DNA from 3 places in the Amycolatopsis sp. lyj-346 genome. Region 2 is predicted to be linked to each of the others. Evidence: riboswitches for the same ligand, from Rfam matches in the RefSeq annotation. Region 2 holds a riboswitch; each other region holds the start of a gene.

Region 1 (7,785 bases), on a different contig from region 2:
CACCGCGACCCCGTTGCCCGCCGAGTCGATCATCAGCTCGCGCTCGCCGACGGACGGCAGCTCTTCGCCGTACTTCTCGTACTCGGCGACCAGGCCGGTGGTCGATGTCTTCTCGCCGCGCAGGATCGCCGCGATCAGCTTGTCGCGCAGGGGGCCGGGGAACGCGAACTCCGCGTGCTTCATGCGTGCACCCGCGGCGGTGCCGGGCGGGGCGCGTCGTCGCCGCCGACGACGCGGGCGCCGGGGACCGGGCCGTGGGCCACGCGGACCGTCCGGCACACGCCGGCGCCCGACAGCTCGGCCGCGACTTCCACCGCCGAATGCGCGTCTTCGCAGAGGAACGCGCACGTCGGGCCGGAACCGGACACCGTGCCCGCGAGCGCGCCCGCGTTCACGCCCGCCCGGAGCGTGCGGCGCAGGTCCGGGCGCAGCGAGACCGCCGCCGCCTGCAGGTCGTTGCCCAGCAGCAGGGCCAGCTGGCGCGGGTCGCCGGAGGCCAGCGCCTCGACGACCGGCGTGTGCGAGCCGATCCGGGGCGGGTTGCCCGCCGCGCGCAGGCGGTCGAGTTCGCCGAACACCTTCGGCGTCGACAGCCCTTCGGTGTCGAAGGCCAGCACCCAGTGGAACGTGTGCCGCGACAGCACCGGGACCAGCTGCTCGCCGCGGCCGGTGCCCAGCGCGGTGCCGCCGTAGAGCGCGAACGGGACGTCGCTGCCCAGGCCGGCGGCGATCTCGGCCAGCTCGTCGCGGGTGACGTCGAGGTTCCACAGGCTCGCCAGCCCGACCAGCGTCGCCGCCGCGTCGGCGCTGCCGCCCGCCATGCCGCCGGCGACCGGGATGCCCTTGCGCAGCACCAGCCGGACCTTCGGCTCTTCGGTGCGCCCGACGTGCGCGGCCAGCGCTTCGACGGCCCGCCAGGCCAGGTTCTCGGGGCCGGTCGGGACCGAGCCCTCCCCCTCGCCGTAGACCTCGATGCCGGGTTCTTCGGTGACCGCGACGGTCACTTCGTCGGTCAGCGACAGCGCCTGGAACACGGTCACCAGCTCGTGGTAACCGTCTTCGCGCAGGTCGTCGACCGAAAGGTGCAGGTTGACCTTGGCCGGGACCCGGACGGTGACTGGGGGCGGAACTACGGCGAGCACCCGACCAGCCTACGTGCCCGCCCCAGCGCCCCAATGTGGCCTTCGGTGCTCCATCCATGCCCCCGCCACCACCCTCAACGGAGACGCTGCGCGCCGCAGTGCTGATTCAACGCACCGAAGGCCGCCTTGGGTGCGTTCAACGCAACCAAGGCCACATTGGGGCGCTTGGGGCGGGGGCGGGTCAGGCGGCCGCGACACCCTGGGGGCCGCGGGCGGTGTGCGTGACGTGGCCGCCGCGCTCGGCGACCCAGGCCAGCGCCGCGTCGGCCCGCTCGCCGCGGACGCCGAGGCGGAAGCGGCCGACCGGGGTGTCGCCGATGCGGGTCAGGCCGCCGCCGATGGTGGCGAACTCGACGTCGAAGCGGCCGGCGGCCTCGGGCAGCAGCGCACCCACCGAGGCGAAGCCGACCAGCACGACGTCGGCCGAGCGGTCGTAGCGGGCCGTCTGCGCGCGGGTGGTCTCGATGGACGGCAGCAGCGCCTGCGCGGTGCGGCTCGACGGGTCGGCGATCAGGTCGAGCACCGTGCCGCGCTCGACGATCGTGCCGTCCTCCAGCACCGCGACGTCGTCGCAGACCCGGCGGACCACGCCCGCGTCCGGCGTCGTGACGACGACGGTGACGCCCAGCTCGGAGCGCGCCCGGTCGAGGACGGCGAGCACCGCGCCGGCCTCCGCCGCGTCGACGCCGGCGGTCGGGTCGTCGGCGAGCAGCACGGCGGGAGCCGCCGCCAGCGCCTTCGCGACCGCGACGCGGCGGAGCTGACCGGCGGTCAGCTCGCCGGGACGCTGCGTGGCGCGCGGGGTCAGGCCGACGAGGTCGAGCAGCGAGCCGACCCGGCTGCGGCGCTGCGGGCCGTCGACGCCGAGCTGCTCGAGCGGCGAGGCGATGTTGCCGGCGATGGTGCGCTCGGCGATCAGCTCCGGCTTCGTGGAGACGACGCCGAGCTGACGGCGGATCTCGCGCAGGCGGCGGCCGTCGAGGGTGCCGGTGTTGAGGCCGTCGAGGCGGACGACGCCGCGGTCGGGACGCTCCTGCAGCGCGATGCAACGGGCGAGAACGGACTTGCCGGACCCGGCGGGACCGACCACGCCGAACAGCGAGCCCGCCTGGACGTCCACGCTCACGTCCCGCAGCGCGATGACGGAGTTTCCGTTGGTGGCAAAGGTTTTGGACAGATTTTCGACGGTGATCACGAAGGCTCCAGAAAACGGGGCGCCGCCACAGGAGGGCGCGCCCGGCCGCAAGCGAAGTCCGTCCGTTGTGGACGGTGCGTGAAGAAGGGTGGACCGGGTCGGACTAGCTCAGTTGGAGCGTCGACATGCGGTCACGGAGCGGCGGCCTTCGTCGACAACGCGACGCTTGGTCAGGAGCAGGGGGCGAGCTACCCTCTTCATCGAAAACGGCCTCCATCGGTCCTGGCGGTAGCACCTGCCCTGCGGAGGGTGGTTGCTGCGACTTCGGCGAGCCAGGTCTCTCAGTCGCTCGGGATGGACGTACTGAGTAAAACCGATCCCGAGGAGCGAAAGCAAGCCCATTGGCCCAGATCACACGAGTGGAGGTGTCCGAATCGCGGGATCACGGGTCGCGGGGCGTATTTTTCACCGCTTCCACTGTGGAGTACTACCGGGCGGCGGCGATCCGGGCGAAGGCGTGGACGTCCAGCTGCTCGCCCCGGGTCCGGGGGTCGATCCCGGCGGCCGTCAGCAGCTCGCCGGCCCGGTCGGCCGAGCCCGCCCAGCCCGCGAGCGCGGCCCGGAGCGTCTTCCTGCGTTGTGAGAAGGCGGCGTCCACCAGGCGGAAGAGCTGCTCGCGGTCGGCGGACGCCGTCGTCTCGCCGCGTTCGAAGGCGACCAGCGCGGAATCGACGTTCGGCACCGGCCAGAACACCGAGCGTGGCACGGCGGCGACCTTGCGTGCGGAGCCGTACCAGGCCAGCTTGACGCTGGGCACGCCGTAGGTCCGGCTGCCGGGGCCGGCGGCCATCCGGTCGGCGACCTCGGTCTGCACCATGACGAGGCCCTTTTGGAGCGAGGGCACCTCGGCCAGCAGGTGCAGCACGACGGGCACGGCGACGTTGTAGGGCAGGTTGGCGACGAGGGCGGTGGGCTCGCCCAGTTCGCCGCGGGTGACGCGCAGGGCGTCGGCTCCGACGACGGTCAGCCGCTCCGCGGCCTCGGGGCCCCGCTCGGCGACGGTCGCGGGCAGCCGCTCGGCCAGCTTGGGGTCGATCTCGACGGCGACGACCCGCGCCCCGGTGGCGAGCAGGCCAAGGGTCAGCGACCCGAGCCCGGGCCCGACCTCGAGGACGACGTCGTCCGGGCTGATCCCGGCGAGTTCGACGATCCGGCGGACGGTGTTGGGATCGTGCACGAAGTTCTGCCCGAGCTTCTTGGTCGGCCGCACGTCGAGTTCGGCCGCCAGCCCGCGGATTTCGGCCGGTCCCAGCAGTTCAACCACCGGACGAGCCTACCCAGGGGGTCGGTTCGCGTACCCGGACGGTCGGTTCACGTACCTGGAGGGTCGGTTCGGCCTCACGAAAACGGCCCCCGTCCGGGGTGGACGGGGGCCGCTCGAGGGAGCTGTCAGGCCTTCTTGCCGCAGACCGGCCAGGCGCCGTAGCCGCCGCGGGCGTCGCGGACCTTCTCGGCGACCGCGATCTGCTGCTCGCGGGAGGCCTGGTGCGGCAGGCTCGCGTACTCGTCGCCGCCGTAGGCGTCCCACGTGCGCTTGTCGAACTGGAGGCCGCCGTAGTAGCCGTTGCCGGTGTTGATGGCCCAGTTGCCGCCCGACTCGCACTGCGCGATGCGGTCCCACGAGGAGGCGTCGCCGATGGCCGGCGCCGGGGCTTCCTTGGTGCCGACGTGGATGATCTTCGGCTTCGGCTGGGTCAGGACCTTCTCGGAGATGCTCTCCCGGCCGACCTCTTTGCCGTTCTTCTGCGTGACCTTGTAGGTCACTTCCTTCTCGCCGGGCGTGCCGGGGTCCTCGACCTGCGTCTTGCCCTTGGCCAGGTTCGGGTCGTCGACGCGCTGCTCGGGCGGGTCGATGCTCTCCTTCTGGACGACCGTCGAGACGCCGGTGCGGCTGATGTGCACCTCGGCGCCGTCGGTCAGCTTGACGTCCAGACCGCCCTCGGCCTTGTCCTCCGGGCCCAGGGTGAGCTTGTACTCGCCCAGGAACTCCTGCGTCGTCACGGCGGTGGTCTTGACCTGCTTCGGCGCGTTCCCGCCGTCGTACAGGGTGATGTTCTTGAGCGTCTTGATCTCGACGGTCGCGCCCTCGAGCGGCAGCTCGCCGCTCTTCGGCATCGACATCCACGTGCCGTCCTTCTCGGCTTCGGTCATGCCGAGCTGGTTCAGCGCGTCGCCGAGGTGGGTCGCGCGGACCCAGGAGGTGCGCTCGGTGCCGTCGACGATCAGCTTCAGCTGGCGACCGCGCTCGAGCTTGATGACGCCGCCGTCGCCGACCTCCGCCTGCGGGGAGGGCGAGAGCGAGTCGTGCTCGCCGACGGACAGGCCCGCGTCTTCGAGCACCTCGCCGACGGTGTCGCCGAAGGAGTGCACGGTCTGCTGGTGGCCGTCGACGTCGACGGTGATGCTCTTGTTCATCGCCAGCGCGGCCGCGCCGCCGCCGGCGACGCTGATCATGACGCTGAGGACGGCGCCCTTGAGGAACCGGCGCTTCCAGACCTTGGTGGTCTGCCGGAGGCCCTCGTCCAGGGCCGCGCGACGCGCTTCGGGGGAAGCGGTGCGGTCCTCGTCGAGGCCGTCCGGGATGACGATCGGCGGCAGGTAGGTCGTCTCCGCGTTGATGAGGCGGATCAGTTCGTCGACGTCGACGTCGATCTCGGCCATCATCGCTTCGGCATCGGGGCCGAGAGCGGCGAGGATGTCCTGCTGCGTGATGTTCGGGTCGTCGGAGAAGTCGAGCTGGCCGTACGCAGTGTCCTCGAATTCGCGGTCGAGGACGGCCGCGGAGCGCGCTCCAGCCTGTCTGCTACGTGTCACCGGGTCGTTCCCTTTCCCAAGGCGCCGTTCGGGGCAGCACCTTTACGTCTGGGCCCTCAGCCGGCGCCATCGTCACGGTTCCGGCTCGTACCTGCTCCGGTTCCGCTTCCCCGACGTGCACTGACGTGACTGTGGGCGTAACAGCCGGCAACTGCATGGTGCAGTACCGACCGGCACGATCACGGGACAGTAACGGGTCGCGGCGGGTTGCGCAAACACCCCCCGGAGTGTCGTGATCCCCGTCACCCATCAGGTGGACGAGCCGGGAACCCTGTTGTCGCAATGCGTTCAACCCGTTGTGACGCTGGGGAGTCGGTACACCCGCTCGGCGGTGGTCCGGACCGCTTCGGCGACTTCGTGGACACCTTCGCCTCTGAGCGTCGCCAGGTGACGGACGGTGTAGGCGGCGCCGAACGGCTCGTTCGGCCGCCCACGGAACGGGTGGGGGGTCAGAAACGGCGCGTCCGTCTCGACGAGGTACTGCCCCGCCGGGCACAGCCGGGCCGCCGCGTGGAGGCCTTTCGCGTTTTTGAACGTGACGGTGCCCGCGAAGGAAAGGACATACCCCGCGTCGACGCACTTGCGGGCCATTTCCGCGTCCCCGGAAAAACAATGGAAAATTACGGCATTCGGCGCACCCTCTTCGGCCAGGATGCGCAACACGTCGTCGTGGGCCTCGCGGTCGTGGATCATCAGCGGCTTGCCGAGCCGCTTCGCGAGGTCGATGTGCCAGCGGAACGCCTCCTGCTGGGCGTCGTGCGGCGAGTAGTCCCAGTAGTAGTCGAGACCGGTCTCCCCCACGGCGACCACGCGGTCGTCCGCCGCCAGCCGCTCGACCTCGGCCCGCTCGGCCTCGCCGAACTCCTTGGTCCGGGTCGGGTGGATCGCGACCGCGGCGAACACGCGCCGGTCCCAGCCCGCCGCCTCGACGACCCAGCGGGCCGAGGCGAGGTCGTCGGCGACCGTGACGACGCGGGCGACGCCGGCGCGCTCGGCGCGGTCGACCATGGCCGTGACATCGGCCGCGGTGACCGCGCCGCACGCGTCGAGATGGGTGTGCGCGTCCACCACCGACACCGGGAGCCGGTCCGGGACCGGCGGCAGTTCGCGCTTCTCGTCACCCATGCACACCTCTTACTCCTTGACGATCGGCGCCCACTCCGGGCCGGTCTCGCCGAGCGCCGGGTCGAGCTTGGTGAACAGCGGCGACGGCTTCTGCAGGGGCTTGCCGACCTCGATCGGCTTCGACTCCCACTTCGCCCGCTCGCCCGCGTAGTCGCCGGTGAGGATCGGGTTGACCCGGCCGGCGATGTCGAGGTCGTCGACCTCCTTGAGCTCCGGCTGGGCCGCCCAGACGCCGGTGCCGCCGAGGGCCTCGTGCACCTTCTGGGCCGAGTGCGGCAGGAACGGCGTCAGCAGCGTGTTGGCGTCGGAGACGACCTGCAGCGCGGTGTGCAGCACGGTGTCGCGCCGCGTGGGGTCGTCCTTGAGCTTCCACGGCTCCTGGTCGGAGATGTACTTGTTCGCCGCGGTGACGACCTTCATCGCCTCGGCTGCGGCCAGCTTGAACCGGGACCGGGCCAGGTGCGCGCCCGCGGTGTCGAACGCCTTGCGCGACAACGCCTTCAGGTCTTCGTCGGCCGCCGTCGGGGCCTCCGGGCGCGGGATGGCGCCGACGTTCTTGTGCGCCATCGAGATGGACCGGTTGACCAGGTTGCCCCACTCGTTGGCCAGCTCGAAGTTGGTCCGGCGGACGAACTCGTCCCAGGTGAAGTCGGTGTCCTGGGTCTCCGGACCGGCGACCGAGATGAAGTACCGCAGCGTGTCCGGGCCGAAGTCGCGCAGGAAGTCCTCGACGTAGATCACGCGCCCGCGCGAGGTCGAGAACTTCGAGCCGCTCATGGTGAGGAACTCGCTGGAGACGATCTCGTCCGGCAGGTGCAGCTTGCCGTACTTGCCGGGCTCGCCACCCTTGTCGCCCTCGCCGTTGTGGCCGAACAGCAGCGCGGGCCAGATCTGGGCGTGGAAGGTGATGTTGTCCTTGCCCATGAAGTAGTAGGACCGCGCGTCGGCGTTGTTCCACCACTCCTGCCACGCGTCCGGGTTCCCGGAGCGGCGGGCCCACTCGACGCTGGCCGAGAAGTACCCGATCACGGCGTCGAACCAGACGTAGAACCGCTTCAGCGGCTGGTCGCGCCAGCCGTCGAGGGGGATCTTGACGCCCCAGTCGAGGTCGCGGGTGATCGGCCGGGGCCGCATGTCGTCGATCAGGTTCTTGGTGAAGTTGAGGACGTTCGGGCGCCAGTCGGTCTTGGTGCCCAGCCAGTCGCCGAGGGTCTTGGTGAACGCCGGCAGGTCGAGGAAGTAGTGCTCGGTCTCGACGAACTTCGGCGTCTCGCCGTTGATCCGCGACTTCGGGTTGATCAGCTCCGCGGCGTCGAGCTGGTTGCCGCAGTTGTCGCACTGGTCGCCGCGCGCGCCGTCGTACCCGCAGATCGGGCAGGTGCCCTCGACGTAGCGGTCGGGCAGCGTGCGGCCGGTGGACGGGCTGATCGCCCCGCGCGTGGTCTTCGGCACGACGTAGCCGTTGCGGTGCAGCGCGAGGAAGATCTGCTGCGTCACCTCGGCGTGGTT
Region 2 (7,785 bases):
CGCTCGCCGCGCAGCTGCGCGCCGTCAAGCCCGCCTAGCGGGTGTCCGTGCGGATCGGGTGGCCCTCGGGCACCTCGACCAGCACGATGCGCGTGCCGTCCGGATCGGCGATCCAGGCCTCGTCGAGGCCCCACGGCTCACGCCGGGCGTCGCGCACCGGCTCCAGGCCCTTCGCCTTGAGGCCGGCCAGTGCGCCGGCCAGGTCACGGACCTGCAGCCAGAGCACCAGATCGGGCGACGCGCCCGTCTCGCCCGCACCGGAGACCTCCAGGGAGCCGTGGCCGAGGAAGAACACGGTGCCACCGGGGAACTCCCGCTCCACGGCCAGACCGAGGGTGTCGCGGTAGAACGCCGTGGACGCGGCGACGTCGCGCGGGCGGATCAGCAGCCGGCTCTTCAGGATCTCCATCCGACCATCCCTACCGGACGGGCTCAGGCGGCCGCAATCGCCGCGATGCCGGACAGCACGATCACCGACCCGGCGAGCCGCCGCACGGCGTCACGTTCGCCCAGTACCAGCCACGCGGCGAGGCCGCCGAGCACGATGCTCAGCTCCCGGGCGGGCGCGACCAGGCTGACCGGCGCCATGGTGAGGGCGAACAGCACGAGGATGTAGGCGATCGGCGACAGGACCGCCACGAGCAGGACTTCGCGGCGCTGCTCACGCCAGATTCGCGTCACCTCGGCTCGGTCGGCCAGTGCACCGGGCACGAGCAGAGCGCTCTGCAGGACCGAGCCGAGGCCGAAGTAGACGACCGGCGGCACGCCGAGGCCGGTCACCGAGTGCGCGTCCCAGAGCGTGTAACCGGCGATGACGGCGCCGGTCAGCAGGCCGTAGCGGATCCCGGCCCGCACGGCCCGGGGGTCGCCCGCCTTGCGGCCGGTGCTGATCACCAGCACCCCGGCGACGACCAGGAACGCGCCGAGCAGACCGAGCGGGCCGGGCCGCTCGCCGAGCACGAGGACGGCGGCCAGCACCGACAGCAGTGGCCCGGTACCGCGCGCGACGGGGTAGACGACGGAGAGGTCGCCGACCCGGTACCCGCGCTGCAGCACGACGCCGTAGGCGATGTGCAGCACGGCGGTGACCGCGGCGGCGAGCAGCCAGCTCCACTGTGGACGGTAGTGGCCGGCGACGAGCACCACGATCGTGACCGGAAGCAGCAGGACGGCGCCGGCGGTGTAGTAGAGCCAGACGAACTGGGTGCCACCGGAGGAGACCCGCTTGGCGGCGAGGTTCCAGGCGGCGTGCACCACGGCGGCGACGAGGACGAGCGACAGCGCGGTGGCGTTCATGGCACCTCTCACGGGTTCCGCGGGCGCGGGACCTCCGGGCACTATCGTCGCCGACGGCACTCCCGGTGAGCGGATCCCGGCTCCGGGCGCGGGCGGCTGGGCTGTTAGAGTGGTCGCTCGCTGCCCGTGCGGCATTCCGTCATGGAGGAAACCGGCTCGTTTTCGAGCGGGGCCACTTCAGCGCGGCGGCGAATCTCACCGAGTGAAACAGGAGTTGCCCTATGGCCAACATCAAGTCGCAGATCAAGCGCATCACGACGAACGAGAAGGCGCGTCAGCGCAACCAGGCGATCCGGTCCTCGGTGAAGACCGCGATCCGCAAGGTCCGCGAAGCCGCCGAGGCCGGCGACAAGGCCAAGGCCGTCGAGCTGCAGCGCGACGCCGCCCAGAAGCTGGACAAGGCCGTCTCGAAGGGCGTCATCCACGCCAACCAGGCCGCCAACAAGAAGTCGGCGCTGGCGAAGCGCGTCAACGCGCTCTGAGCTGGTTGATTTCTGGGAAGGCCCCGGCTTCGGCCGGGGCCTTCTTCGTGTCCGCACGTCCCGGCTCGATGCTCCCGAGGCCGGCGCATCCCGCACCGATCAGCGGTCGCCCTTCGCCGCGGCCACCTCGAGGACCGCTCGTTCGAGCGCGTAACCCGGGTCCGCCGCCATGCCCTTGACCTCGGCGTTCAGTCGCGCGACGACGCGCATCGCCGTCGCCAGGCCGTCGGGGTTCCAGCCGCGGGACTGCCCCTGCGCCTTGCGGATCTTCCACGGCGGCATGCCGAGCTCGCCCGCCAGCTGGTTCGGGTTGCCCCGGCCGGCACCGGAGACCCGGGCGATCGTGCGGACCGCGTCCGCCAGCGCGTCGGCGACCAGGACGTGCGGGACACCCAGCTGCATCGCCCAGCGCAGCGACTCCAAGGCCGCCGCGCGGTCGCCGCCGACCGCCTTCTCCGCGACCGCGAACCCCGTCACGTCGGCGCGGCCGCGGTGGTAGCGGCGGACCGCGTCGGCGTCGACGGCCCCGCCCGTGTCCGCGACCAGCTGCGTCGCCGCCGAGGACAGTTCCCGCAGGTCGGAGCCCACGGCGTCGAGGAGGGCGGCGACGCCGGCCGGGTCGATCTTGCCGCCCACCCGGCGCACCTCGTGGCGCACGAACTGCTCCCGCTCGGCCGGCTTGGTCAGCTTCGGGCACTCGGTGACCTCGGCGCCGGCCTTCTTCAGCACGGCCGGGAGCGTCTTGCCCGCCTTGCTGCGGCCGCCACCGGTGTGCACGACGACGAGCACGACCCCGTCGGCCGGGTCCTTCAGGTACGACGCGACGGCGTCGGCCAGCTCCTGCGAGATGTCCTGCGCCGACTCGAGGACGATCACCCGGCCTTCGCTGAACAGCGACGGGCTGACCAGTTCGGCCAGCTCGGGCGCTGTGAGATCGGACACCCGGGCCCGGGTCAGCTCGGCGGTCGGGTCCGTCGCGCGGGCGGCGGCGAGCGTCTCGCGGACGGCCCGCTCGATCAGCAGTTCTTCCTCCCCCAGCACCAGCTGCAACGGGGCCGGGGCGGTGGCTTGCGCGGTCACCCGGGAATCCTCTCACTTGCGCTCCGGTGCGCCCGCTCCGGTGATGTCGAGCAGCCACCGTGGCACGGGCCGAGCGCGATGTCGTACGGTGTAGCCGAGGCAGCCCGCCCCGGAAGATCCGGCGTGCGCGGCACCGACAACTGAATACCGCTCATCCAGAGGGGCAGAGGGAACGGCCCGACGAAGCCCCGGCAACCGGCGTACAGCCTGTCATCCCGCGATCGCGGGATAGCTGACGACCACGGTGCCAATTCCGGCCCGCTTCGGCGGGGCAGATGAGGAAAGGAACCTCGCGATGACCGCCACCCTCGGCACGACCTCCACCACGAAGACCCCGGATCTTGGTCCTGCAGTCGAACTGGTGTCGAAGGAAGAGGGCCACCGGCAGCCGCTCGCCCCGGAGTTCGTCTCCGCCGAAGACTTCTCGCCGCTCGAGGTCGCCTACGACTTCGGCCGCGTCCGCCGCGAGGACATCGAGGCCGGCCCCAAGAACATCTGGCGCTACAAGAAGCTCCTTCCCGTTCCGTCCAACGTCGAAGAGATCCCGAACACCGAGCCGGGCGCGACGCGGCTGGTCCGCGCCGACCGCCTCGCCAAGGAACTCGGCCTCAAGCGCGTGTGGGTCAAGGACGACACCGGCAACCCGACGCACTCGTTCAAGGACCGCGTCGTCGCCGTCGCGCTGGCCGCGGCCCGCGAGTTCGGGTTCGAGGTGCTCGCGTGTCCGTCGACCGGCAACCTGGCCAACGCGACGGCCGCCGCCGCGGCCCGCGCCGGCTGGCGGTCGGTCGTGCTGATCCCCAAGAGCCTCGAGCGCGCCAAGATCCTCACCACCGCGGTGTACGACGGCGACCTCCTCGCCATCGACGGCAACTACGACGACGTCAACCGCCTCGCCACCGAGCTCGCCGGCGAGCACCCGAAGTGGGCGTTCGTCAACGTGAACGTCCGGCCGTACTACTCGGAAGGCTCGAAGACGCTGGCCTTCGAGGTTGCCGAGCAGCTCGGCTGGCGCATCCCGCCGCAGATCGTCGTCCCGATCGCCTCCGGTTCGCAGCTGACCAAGGTGGACAAGGGTTTCCGCGAGCTGGGTCAGCTCGGTCTCGTGGACGCCAGCCCGTACAAGGTGTTCGGCGCCCAGGCCACCGGCTGCTCGCCGGTGTCGGCCGCGTTCCGCGCCGGCCAGGACGTGGTCCAGCCGGTGAAGCCGGACACGATCGCCCGCTCGCTGGCGATCGGCAACCCGGCCGACGGCCCGTACGTGCTCGACATCGTCAACCGCACCGGCGGCGCGATCGAGGACGTCTCCGACGAAGAGGTCGTCGAGGGCATCCGCCTGCTGGCCCGCACCGAAGGCATCTTCACCGAGACGGCGGGCGGGGTCACCGTCGCCACGGCCAAGAAGCTGGTCGAGACGGGCAAGCTGGACCCGGACGCCGAAACGGTGCTGCTCATCACCGGCGACGGCCTCAAGACCCTCGACGCGATCGAGAACCACGTGGGCCCGAAGGCCACGCTGCCGCCCTCGGCCGCGGCCGTGAACAAGGCCCTCGGCTACTGAGCCCGGCCCGGGGCGGGCACCTTGGCCCGCCCCGGCGCTCAGCGGCGGGGCGGCCCGCGGGGCTCGCCCCGGCGGGCGATTGCCGTTCCGGCGACCACGGCCGTGTCGCCGTCCACGTCGGTGCGGGTGACCCGCGCGCCGAGCGCCACCAAGGTGTCCATTGTGGACTTGCTGGGATGTCCGTACGTGTTTCCCGCGCCCACGCTGACCATCGCCACCCGTGGGGCCACCGCCGCGAGGAACGACGGCAACGAGTAGCGGCTGCCATGGTGGGGCACCTTCAACACCTCCGCTCTCAGATCTCCGATGTCGGCCACCAGGTCTGCCTGCGCGGCCAGTTCGACGTCGCCGGTCAGCAGGATCCGGCCCACCGCGGTCTCCGCCCGTAGCACCACCGAGCTGTTGTTGATCGTCGTGCCGTCCGGTCGCTCCACCGAACGGGCCGGTACGTAGCGCGGGCCCAGGACGTCGAGCGCCAGGCCGGGCCAGTCCAGCCGCTCGCCCGGGCTCAGCTCCACCAGCGGCACCGCCCGCCGGTCGGCCTCGGCCGCCACCTGACGCCACGCCCACCCCGGCGACCGCCCCGGGCCGACGGCGACCGCGCCGACCGAGCGGCCGTCGAAGACCGAGGCGAGGCCGCCGATGTGGTCGGCGTGCAGGTGGCTCAGCACCAGCAGCGGGATCCGGTCGACGGCCAGCCGGTGCAGGCACTCGTCGACCGGCCCCGGCTCGGGTCCGGCGTCGACGACGACCGCCCGTCCCGGCTCGCCGGTCGCCAGCACGACCGCGTCGCCCTGGCCGACGTCGCATTCGACCATCGCCCAGTTCCGCGGCGGCCACGCCGGCGCCAGTACCCGGACCGGCACGAAGATCAGCAACACGCCGGTGACGAGCACCGCCATCAGCACCCGCACCCGCCGGTGCCGGGCCGCGAACACCAGCCCGGCGAGGACCGCGGCGGCGAGCAGACCGCCCACCCAGCCACCGGGCCAGGCGATGACCGCGCCCGGAGCCCGCGCGCCGTGCCGGGCCACTGTGATCAGCCACCGGGCCTCCGGGTCGGCCAGGTGCACGAGGACCTTCCCCGCACCCGGCCACCAGGGCCCGGTGACCGTCGCCAGCACGCCGAGCACCGTCGCCGGAGCCACGACCGGCGCCGCGAGGACGTTGGTCAGCACCGAGACCAGGCTCACCGAACCCGCCATGCCCGCGAGCACCGGCGCCGTCACCAGGAAGGCCGCCAGCGGGATGGCCAGCCCCTCCGCGAATCCCGGCGGGATCCCGCGGCGGATGAGGGCGTCGGCCCACCTCGGCGCGAGGAGGACCAGCCCACCGGTGGCGCACACCGACAGGGCGAAGCCGAAGTCCGTGGCCATCGCCGGATCCGCCACCACCAGCACGCACATCGCGAGGGCCAGCGCGGGCAGCGCCGAACCACGGCGTCCCAGCGCCAGGGCCAGCAGTGCCACGGCCGACATGACGCCCGCCCGCAGCACGCTCGGCTCCGGGCCGACCAGGACGAGGAACCCGGCCAGGCACGTCCCGGCCGCCGCGGCCGACAGCCGGGGTCCGAGCCGCAGCAGGCGCAACAGGAGCAGTACCGCCCCGCAGACCACCGCGAGGTTGCCGCCACTGACCGCGGTGAGGTGCGCGAGGCCCGCGGAGACGAACTCCTGCTCGACGCGCGGCGACAACGCGCTCGTGTCGCCCAGCACCAGACCCGGCAGCAGGCCCGCGGGTTCGTCCGGCAGGACCTGGCACAGGTCGTGGAGCCCGGTGCGCAGCCCGGCCGCCGCCCGCTGCCACCACGGCGCCGGGCCGGGCTCCCCGGGCGGGCCGCGCACCGACAGCACGGCCACGGTCAGGTCCGAGCCGCGCGGCGGCATGAGCCGGCCCACCGCGGTCACCTCTTGGCCCGGCAGCAGCGACGCCCACTGCGCGACCGGAGCCAGCAGCAGAACGCGGCCGGTCGAGGGAACCGGCCGCCCGTCGACCGACGCGCTACGCACATCGGTGGCGACGACGACCGACCGGGCACCGGCTTGCTGGTCGGCGTACCCCGCGCTGCGCACGGGCTTCGGACGTTCGGCGACGACGACCCGCAAGGCCGCAGGCAGCCCTTCTGCCGCGGAGACGTGCAGTTCGTCGCGCTGGGCGTCGCGGATTCGCCAGGAGACCGGGCCTGCGGCGAGGAGGCCGAGGATGAGCAGGGCGGCCGCCGCGTCACGCGCCCGAGGGCGGCCGCGGGCGCGCCACAGCACGAGCCCGGCGAGCACCGCGGAGACGAGGCCGACGGCGAGGGCCGTCCACCAGCCGAGCAGCAGGCCGGCCAGCGCCGCCAGCCAGCACGCCCCTGCCGCCGGGACGAGCCGCATGTCCTGCCGGGTATCGGCGACGGTGCTCATCCGGCCGCCACCTCGTTGCGCGACCGAACGAACTTGTCTTCGCTGATGTCGGCGGCAGGCAGCCAGGGATCCGCCGCGAGGCAGGCGTTCGTCCGACCGGAGCCTGGTCCCGCGCACGGCTCCGGCCACACCACTGGGACGAGCCAGATGTCGTGCCGGGTGTCAGCCACGGGAAAGGCAGTCATCCGAGGTTCACCTGCTCCCGCATGCGAGCGATCTCGCGTTCGCCGACACCGCCGGTACGAGCCGCAGCCGGCCCGGTATCGGCCACGAGGCAAGCGCTCTTCCCGCTGATGCGTCCTCCCGCACGGCCCGTTCGCCCTCGGGAACAGCCACATGTCCTGCCGGGCCCCCGCCTTGGGGAGACGCTCGCCTGACCGCCACCTGCTCCCGCAACCGAACGAACCCGCCTCCGCCGACACCGCCGGAACCAACCACAGCCAGCCAGGTAACCGTCACCAGGCAAGCGCTCGGCCCGGCGACTTCCCACACGGCCAACTGACCTCCACCGGAACCAGCCATATGCCCTGCCGGGTGGTGGCCGCGCTCATCCGGCCGCCGGCTCGCGCGGGCGGACAAGACTCGCCCGTCTGCATCAAGTGCAGCCGGTCTGGTGGCCGCCGCCATGGATGTGGTCATCCGACCGTCACCTGCTCGCGCAAGCGGGCGAACTTGCTTTCGCCAATGCCCTCGACGTCGCGCAGTTGCTCGACCTTCGTGAACCCGCCGTGGTCCGTGCGCCATTGGACGATGCGCTTGGCCATCACCTCGCCGACTCCGGGGAGCGTGTCCAGCTGGTCCGCCGTTGCCGTGTTGAGGTCGACCTTCGCTCCGGCCGACAGCGGGGCTCCGGGGTCCGGTGGCGCCGCCGGTACCGGGATGCCGACCGCCAGCTGCTCGCCGTCCGCCACCTTGCGGGCCAGGTTCAGCGCGCCGATGTCCGCTCCCGGCTCGGGGCCGC
Region 3 (7,785 bases), on a different contig from region 2:
GCGCGGTCGTGCTGCTGCTGGCGCGGCCGCTCTCGGTCGTGCTGTCGATGCTGCCGTTCCGGCTGCCGTGGCGGGAACAGGCGTTCCTGTCGTGGGCCGGGCTGCGCGGCGCGGTGCCGATCGTGCTCGCGATGATCCCGCTGTCGCAGGGCCTGCCGGGCGCGCAGCGGCTGGTCGACGCGGTGTTCGTGCTGGTCGTCGTGCTGACGCTGGTGCAGGGGGCGACGCTCGGCCCGCTCGCGCGCCGGCTCGGGCTGGCCAAGAAGTCCGAGGCGCACGAGGTCGAGGTCGACTCCGCGCCGCTGGACGAGCTGGGCGCGGAACTGCTCCAGGTCCGGATCCAGCCGGGATCGAAGCTGCACGGCGTGTACCTGTCCGAGCTCCGGCTGCCCGTCGGGGCGACGATCAGCCTGGTCGTGCGCGACGGCGCGGGCTTCACGCCGCAGAAGACCAGCCGGCTGCAGGAGCACGACCAGCTGCTGGTCGTCACGACGAGCGCGGTCCGCGACGCGGTCGAGCGCCGGCTGCGCGCCGTCGACCGGGCCGGGCGCCTGGCTCGCTGGAAGGGCGAGTCCGGCCGATAACGGAAATTCACGAACAGTCTTCCCAGTAGTCCCTCTTTTGGCTTAATGTGCGCTCGTTCGAGTGAACTTGACGCCAGAGGAGTACGCGCCGTGAACCTCTTCGTGCGTGCGGCGGGTTTGGCCGCCGCGGTCACGGTGGCCGTGGGCCTCGCCGCCGCCCCGGCGTCCGCCGGGGCTTTCCCGATGTTCGCGTGGCCGTTCGAAGCGGGCCAGCAGGTCTACTCGGCGGGCATCCACTCCGACGACGGCAGCACCGGCGTGAAGAACGCGATCGACTTCAGCCCCGCGGACGGCACGGTCCGCGCGCCGCTGGCCGGCACGGCCCACCTGCAGCACTGCCCGGGCGGCGATTGGGTGACGCTCGACCACGACGGCGGCTGGCGGACCGGCTACTACCACCTGGAGGGCATCCGGGTCACCGACGGTGAGCACGTCGAGGCCGGGACGGTGCTCGGGTCGACCGGCAACGCGCTCCCGTGCGGCGGCAGCAGCACCGGCGCCCACGTCCACTTCACGCTCTGGACGCTCCCGGACGCGACCGCGGGCAACTGGGACGGCGTGTCGTTCGCCCGGATTTCGACCACGATCGCGGCGGCGTCGGGCGAGCCGGTCGACGGCAAAACCTTCGGCGGCTGGCGGTTCACGGCGGCGGCGGAGCAGTACTCGGGCACCGCGACGCACCTCGCGGACGGAGCGGTGGTCCGGCTGCCGGGCCGCTTCCGCGCGAGCCTCTGACACAGCCGAGCCCGCAAACCCGGCCGCTCTCGACACCTCGTCCCCAGCGCCCCAATGTGGCCTTCGGTGCGTTGAACGCACCGAAGGCCACCTTGGGTGCGTTCAACGCAACCAAGGCCACATTGGGGCGCTGTGCGTCGTGCCATCGCGGTTGCGCGTACTCACCGGCTGTGACCGCCGTCTCAGAATGTGAAGCGGGGGTTGGCCACCGGCGGCGTTCTCGGTTACCTTCTGGCTCAGGTCATGAGTGCCAGCGCGAAGCCCCGGCTTGCTGGCCGGCAACCCTCCTACCGCGGTGGGGTGCCCCGGGTGAAGACCGGGCCGGTCGCGCCGTGCGACGGGCAAGCGCGGGCCCCTCGCCGGGGTCCCCCGGATCGCCGAGGAGGCACCCGATGACTCTCGCCATCGACCGCACCCAGCTCGAAACCGTTGCCGCCCAGGACATCCCCGCCGTCGCGGGGGCGTCGCTGCGGGTGCCGCTGGTGACCGGCGGGGACATCGGCTACGCCAATCTCGACCACGCCGCGAGCGCGCCGTGTCTCGACGCCGTCCGCAGTGCCGTCGACGAGTTCCTGCCCTGGTACGCCAGCGTCCACCGCGGTGCCGGCTTCGCGTCGCAGGTGTCCACCAAGCTCTACGAACGCACCCGTGACGTCCTGCGCCGCTTCGTCGACGCGCGGCGGACCGACACCGTCGTCTTCACCCGCAACACCACCGATTCCTTCAACCTGCTCGCCCGCAGCCTGCCGCGGCACACCACGGTGATCGTGTTCGACACCGAGCACCACGCCGCGCTGCTGCCGTGGCAGGGCCCGAACGTCCGGCGGCTGCCGACCCCGCGCACCCGACTCGCCGCGGTGTCCGCTGTGGACGAAGCACTCGCGGACGCCCCGCAGGGGCCGCGGCTGGTCGTCGTCACCGGAGCGTCCAATGTGACCGGTGAGCTGCTCCCGGTGGCGGAAATCGCGGCCGTGGCGCGGAAACACGGCGCCCGGATCGCGCTCGACGCCGCCCAGCTGGCCCCGCACCGCCGGATCTCGATCAAGGAACTGGACGTCGACTACGTCGCCCTGTCCGGCCACAAGCTGTACGCGCCCTTCGGCGCGGGTGCGCTGATCGGCCGCGCCGACTGGCTGCGCGCGGCCCGCCCGTACCTCGCCGGCGGCGGCGCGACCAAGCTCGTCACCGGAGGCGCCGTCGTCTGGAACACCGGGCCGGAGCGCCACGAAGCCGGCTCGCCCAACACCGTCGGCGTGTACGCGCTCGGCGTCGCGTGCGAAACCCTCGGCGCGCACTGGGACGCCGTCGTCGAGCACGAGCAGGCCCTGCTCGCCCGGCTGCGCAAGGGCCTCGAAGGCATCCCGGGCTGCGCCGAGCTGCGGCTGTTCGACGCGCCGGTCGACCGGGTCGGCACGGTCAGCTTCGTCGTCGACGGCTTCGACCCGGGCTGGCTCGCCGCGGTGCTGTCGGCCGAGTACGGCATCGGCGTCCGCGACGGCGCCTTCTGCGCCCACATCGCGGCCAAGCGGCTGATCGGCGTCACCGGCGGCGACGGGCAGCAGGCCCTCCGCGTCAGCCTCGGCCTCGGCAGCACGGCGGACCACGTCGACCGCGTGGTCCTGGCGCTGCGGCAGATCGCCGCCCGCGGCGCCCGCTGGGAGTACGCGAAGGTGGACGGCCGCTGGGCGCCGGTGGGCGACCCGCGGGAGCTGCCGCCGTTCTGCTGAGCGCCGGCCTGGGCCGAGGGGGAGAGGGCCGCGTTTCTGGTTTCCGCCGGCGTTGCCGGGGTTCGCCGAGATCGGCTTGGCCGCGGCGCAGCTGCCGTCACGCCGGAGCCGGGCGGAAGCCGAGGCCGGTTCGTCCTGCTGACGACGGCCGCGTTCGCCCTGGTCGCCGTGGTGCTTTCGGCGGACATGGCGGGCGTGCTGGGTGCCGGCGGTGATCCTGCTCGCCGCCTTCACCGCCTCGCTGAGGGAAAAGCCGCGCGCCGAGCCGGTCGCCCGAGGCGAGGGGAGCGCACGGCGGTACGGGTGTTCGCGCTGGTCACGGCGGTGTTCCAGCCGCCGTCGGCGGGGGCGCTCGCCGACGGCGGGCGTGCTGCTGGCGGCCGCGTTCGCCGTGCTCCTGCGCCCGCGGCCGGACGGGCCCGCCGCGGCCTGGCCGGCGCCGTGGACAATGGACCGGTGAGCACCGAGCCCAGCCACTCCGAACCCGACGCCGCCGACCCCGCCGAGGCGGCGCCCGATCCCGCCGCCGATGCGCCCGAAAACCCGGAGGTCCCGGCGAAGCCGCTGCTGCCGAAGCGGCGGGTCGGCTGGGTCTTCGCGGTCGCCGTCGTGTTCTGGACGATCGACCTGGTGACGAAGAACCTGGTCGTCGCCAACCTGGAAGGCAAGGAGCCGCACCGGATCCTCGGCGGGCTGATCTACCTGCAGGTGATCCGCAACCCCGGCGCCGCGTTCTCGATGGCCACCGGCATGACGTGGGTGCTCGCCCTGGTCGCGCTCGCCGTGGTCATCGCGATCATCTGGCTGTCGCGGCGGCTGCGCTCGGTCGGCTGGGCGATCGGCCTCGGCCTCGTGCTCGCCGGCGCCACCGGCAACCTGACCGACCGCATCTTCCGCGCGCCCGGCGGGCTGCAGGGCCACGTCGTCGACTTCATCTCGGCGTTCGCCCCCAACGGCAAGGGCTTCGCGATCTTCAACATCGCCGACTCCGCGATCTGCGTCGGCGGCGCCCTGATCGTCCTGCTGTCGCTGCTGGGCAAGGACTACGACGGCACGTCGACCAAGGACAAGAAGAAGCAGGAGGAGCAGGCGTGACGTCGCGGATGCTCCCGGTGCCCGACGGGCTCGACGGGATGCGGGTCGACGCCGGCCTCGCCAAGCTGCTCGGGCTGTCCCGCACGGTCGTCGCCGAGCTCGCCGAGTCCGGGGACGTGCTGCTCGACGGCCGTCCCGCGGGCAAGTCCGACCGGCTTTCCGGCGGCGGCCTCCTGGAGATCACGCTGCCCGAACCGGCGAACCCGGTCGAGGTCGTCGCGCAGCCGGTCGACGGCATGCAGATCCTGCACGACGACGACGACATCGTGGTGATCTCGAAGCCGGTTGGCGTCGCGGTGCACCCGAGCCCGGGCTGGACCGGCCCGACCGTCGTCGGCGGCCTCGCCGCGACCGGCCTGCGCATCTCGACCTCCGGCGCGGCCGAGCGCCAGGGCGTGGTCCACCGGCTCGACGCGGGCACCACCGGGGTGATGGTGGTGGCCAAGAGCGAGCACGCCTACACCGTGCTGAAGCGCGCGTTCAAGGAACGCACGGTCGACAAGGGCTACCACGCGATCGTCCAGGGCCACCCGGACCCGATGCGCGGCACGATCGACGCCCCCATCGACCGCCACCCGCGCCACGACTACAAGTTCGCCGTCGTCCAGGGCGGCCGCCCGAGCGTGACGCACTACGAAGTCGTCGAGGCGTTCCGGGCGGCGTCGCTCGCACACATCAAGCTCGAAACCGGGCGGACGCACCAGATCCGCGTCCACTTCTCGGCACTGCGGCACCCCTGCGTCGGCGACCTGACCTACGGTGCCGACCCGGTGCTGGCCCGCCACCTCGGGCTCAACCGGCAGTGGCTGCACGCGAAGACACTGGGCTTCGCGCACCCCGCGGACGGCCGCTGGGTCGAGTTCGAGTCGGAGTACCCGGAAGACCTGGCGAAGGCACTGGAAACCCTGCGCGACGAAAGCTACTAGCGGGGCTTGTTCCGCCGAAGCCTCAGTCTTCGATCGACCAGGTCAGCGTGCGCTCGTCCGGCTCCGGCCGCGGGCTCCAGCGCACCGAAACCACCCGGGTGGCGTCCGGCAGGACGTACACCGTGTGGCCGCCCAGCGTCTCGCCCGGTTTGACGCCGATCTTGTGCGGCGGCCGGGACGTCAGCGACACCGGCGCCTTGCCGATGGCCTGGCCGTCGGGGGCGAGCAGTTCGAGGTAGTTGTCCGGCAGCGACGCGAACGGGATCGAGCCGCGGTTGGTGATCTCGGTGTGCACCACCACCGCGCGTTCGCCCTCCTCCAGGCGGTACCCGGCCGCGCTGAACAGGTAGTCGGCCGGGTCCTGGACCTCCAGGAGCTGCACCGACAGCTGCTCGCCCTCCAGGCCCTGGGTCTCCATGACCTCGCCGAGCCTGCCCCGCCTGCCGCCGGCGGGCCCGCTCGGCCGGGCGGGTTCGTCGCCGCGGGCCCACGACGCCGTCTGCGGCACGCCCCACGTGCTCACGGCCGGGTCGAGCGGAACCGGTGGCGGCGTGAACGGCGGGCGCGGCAGCTGCGGCCGGGGCGGCGGGCCGGGGTATCGCCCGGACGGCGTGCCCTGGACGTGGTGGGGTCCGGACGGCGTGCCCTGGACCTGGTGGGGCCCGGACGGCGTGCCCTGGACGTGGTAGGGCCCCGAGGGCGCGCCTTGCACGGTGTACGGCCCGGAAGGGGCGCCCTGGACGTTGTACGGCCCCGAGGGCGTGCCCTGGACCGGCGGGGGCATCGGCGGGCCGGGCGGCTGCGGCACGGGCGGTGCGGGCACCTGCTGCGGCACCGGCTGCGAAGGCGGCGGGAACTGCGGCTGCGGCCGGCCGGCCCACGACGGCGGCGCGCCGGCGATGGCCGCGCGGAGGCCGTTGGGGTCGCTTTCCACGCCGACGAGCAGGGGGAGCCCGCTGCCGGAGAGGGCGACCAGCCGGTAGGCGACCTCGCGGGGATCCATGCCGACCTTGGCCGCCAGCTCGTGCACGGCCGCCTTGCCGAGGTCGGCGAGCGCGGCGAGCAGACGGATATCCACGGGATCGGTCACGGCCACCCGGGAAACGCTACCGCCTGGCCGATCCGCGGTGCGGCAGGCCGTCCACCCCGGGCGACCGGCGCGGACGTTTTCTGTCGGTGATCTCCGTTAGGGTCGGCCGTGAGCACATCAGCCGAAGCTGGGGGTCCTGCCATGACCGCGGTCACCGAACTCGCCGACGAGTTCGTCGAAGCGCTGTTCGCCGCCGATCCGCTGACGCCGGCGGTGCTGGGCGTCCGCCCGGCGGAGCCCGGCCTGGCGGACCTGTCCGCCGAGGCCGAGCAGGCGTTCCGGGCCCGGTTCGTGGCCTTCCTCGAGCGTGCCCGCGCGCTGGACGTCGAGGGCCTCCCGGCGGCGGACCGGGTCACCCGCGAGGTGCTGATCACCACGGCGGAAAACCGCATCGCCTCGATCGACAGCCGGATGACCGAGTTCACCGTCACCGACCTGTCCGCCGGGCCCGCGGCCGGCCTGCTCATGACGTTGCCGATGACGACGGTGACGGCGGGCGAGACCGCGGAAGCCCAGCTCGGCAGGCTGGCCGCGATCCCCGGGTACCTCCGCCAGGCCGCGCGGCGGCACGCCGAAGGCATCGACGGCGGCCTGCTTCCGGTGGCCCACCTGGTCGACGCCGCGGTCGCGCACCTCGACCGCTACCTCGCCGACCCGGACGCCGACCCGCTGCGCCGCCAGCCCGCCCCGGACGAGGAGTTCGCGCGGCGGCGGGAGGAGCTGCTGGCCGGCGTCGTGCGGCCGGCCTTCGCCGAGTACCGCGAATTCCTGGTCACCGAGGTCAAGCCGCACGGGCGGCCCGCGGACCGGGCCGGCCTGTCGTGGCTGCCGGGCGGGGCCGGGACCTACGTCCGCATGGCGCGGATGCACACGACGACCGGGCTCACCCCGGAAGAGCTGCACCGGATCGGTCTCGACACCATCGAGGCGCTCGCCGTCGAGTACCGCGAGCTGGGGCTGAAGGTGTTCGGCACCGACGACCTCGCCGAGATCTTCGCGCGCCTGCGCTCCGACCCGGCGTTGCGCTGGCGCAGTGCGGACGAGCTGCTGGAGACCGCACGCACGGCCGTCGCCCGCGCGGCCGCGGAAGCCCCGAAGTGGTTCGGCCGGATCCCGGAGCAGCAGTGCACGGTCGAAGCCGTGCCGTCGGAGGTCGCGCCCGGCGCACCTGCGGCCTACTACCTGCGTCCGGCCGCCGACGGCTCGCGACCGGGCATCTACTTCGCGAACACCCACGAAGCCACCGAGCGGCTCCGGCACATGGCCGAGACGACCGCGTTCCACGAAGCGGTGCCGGGCCACCACTTCCAGCTCAGCATCGCGCAGGGGCTCACCGAGCTGCCGCTGCTGCGCCGCATCGGCAAGTTCAACGCCTACATCGAGGGCTGGGGGCTCTACAGCGAGCGCCTCGCCGACGAAATGGGCCTCTACTCCGACGACGTCGCCCGGCTCGGCATGCTGGCCGGCGACTCACTGCGGGCGGGCCGGCTGGTCGTCGACACGGGTTTGCACGCGCTGGGCTGGAGCCGTCAGCAGGCCGTCGACTACCTGCTGGAGCACACGCCGGAGGCGCGCGCCGAGATCGAGTCCGAAGTGGACCGTTACCTCGCGTGGCCGGGCCAGGCGCT

The links. Region 2 has a riboswitch for S-adenosylmethionine ahead of thrC (threonine synthase). Riboswitches for the same ligand answer to the same signal wherever they lie in the genome.
Region 1: another riboswitch for S-adenosylmethionine. It lies ahead of ACLJQE_RS22540 (methionine ABC transporter ATP-binding protein); the one in region 2 lies ahead of thrC (threonine synthase).
Region 3: another riboswitch for S-adenosylmethionine. It lies ahead of ACLJQE_RS17310 (aminotransferase class V-fold PLP-dependent enzyme); the one in region 2 lies ahead of thrC (threonine synthase).

The regions. Positions count from the first base shown of each region.
Region 1 covers NZ_JAJPWT010000007.1:163,488-171,272, reverse strand. Annotated here, with positions in the region: gene ACLJQE_RS22550 (ASCH domain-containing protein) at 1-183, opposite strand, end outside; gene ACLJQE_RS22545 (4-(cytidine 5'-diphospho)-2-C-methyl-D-erythritol kinase) at 180-1,142, opposite strand; gene ACLJQE_RS22540 (methionine ABC transporter ATP-binding protein) at 1,324-2,337, opposite strand; SAM riboswitch class I at 2,548-2,638, opposite strand; gene rsmA (16S rRNA (adenine(1518)-N(6)/adenine(1519)-N(6))-dimethyltransferase RsmA) at 2,765-3,601, opposite strand; gene ACLJQE_RS22530 (transglycosylase family protein) at 3,727-5,151, opposite strand; gene ACLJQE_RS22525 (TatD family hydrolase) at 5,440-6,276, opposite strand; gene metG (methionine--tRNA ligase) at 6,286-7,785, opposite strand, start outside.
Region 2 covers NZ_JAJPWT010000010.1:263,407-271,191, reverse strand. Annotated here, with positions in the region: gene ACLJQE_RS27995 (class I SAM-dependent methyltransferase) at 1-38, shown strand, start outside; gene ACLJQE_RS27990 (VOC family protein) at 35-409, opposite strand; gene ACLJQE_RS27985 (DMT family transporter) at 433-1,296, opposite strand; gene rpsT (30S ribosomal protein S20) at 1,518-1,778, shown strand; gene holA (DNA polymerase III subunit delta) at 1,878-2,858, opposite strand; SAM riboswitch class I at 3,007-3,140, shown strand; gene thrC (threonine synthase) at 3,154-4,419, shown strand; gene ACLJQE_RS27965 (ComEC/Rec2 family competence protein) at 4,458-6,824, opposite strand; gene ACLJQE_RS27960 (helix-hairpin-helix domain-containing protein) at 7,460-7,785, opposite strand, start outside.
Region 3 covers NZ_JAJPWT010000004.1:504,287-512,071, forward strand. Annotated here, with positions in the region: gene ACLJQE_RS17300 (potassium/proton antiporter) at 1-584, shown strand, start outside; gene ACLJQE_RS17305 (M23 family metallopeptidase) at 675-1,319, shown strand; SAM riboswitch class IV at 1,559-1,673, shown strand; gene ACLJQE_RS17310 (aminotransferase class V-fold PLP-dependent enzyme) at 1,712-3,046, shown strand; gene ACLJQE_RS17315 (hypothetical protein) at 3,258-3,506, shown strand; gene lspA (signal peptidase II) at 3,503-4,141, shown strand; gene ACLJQE_RS17325 (RluA family pseudouridine synthase) at 4,138-5,067, shown strand; gene ACLJQE_RS17330 (AsnC family protein) at 5,090-6,163, opposite strand; gene ACLJQE_RS17335 (DUF885 domain-containing protein) at 6,299-7,785, shown strand, end outside.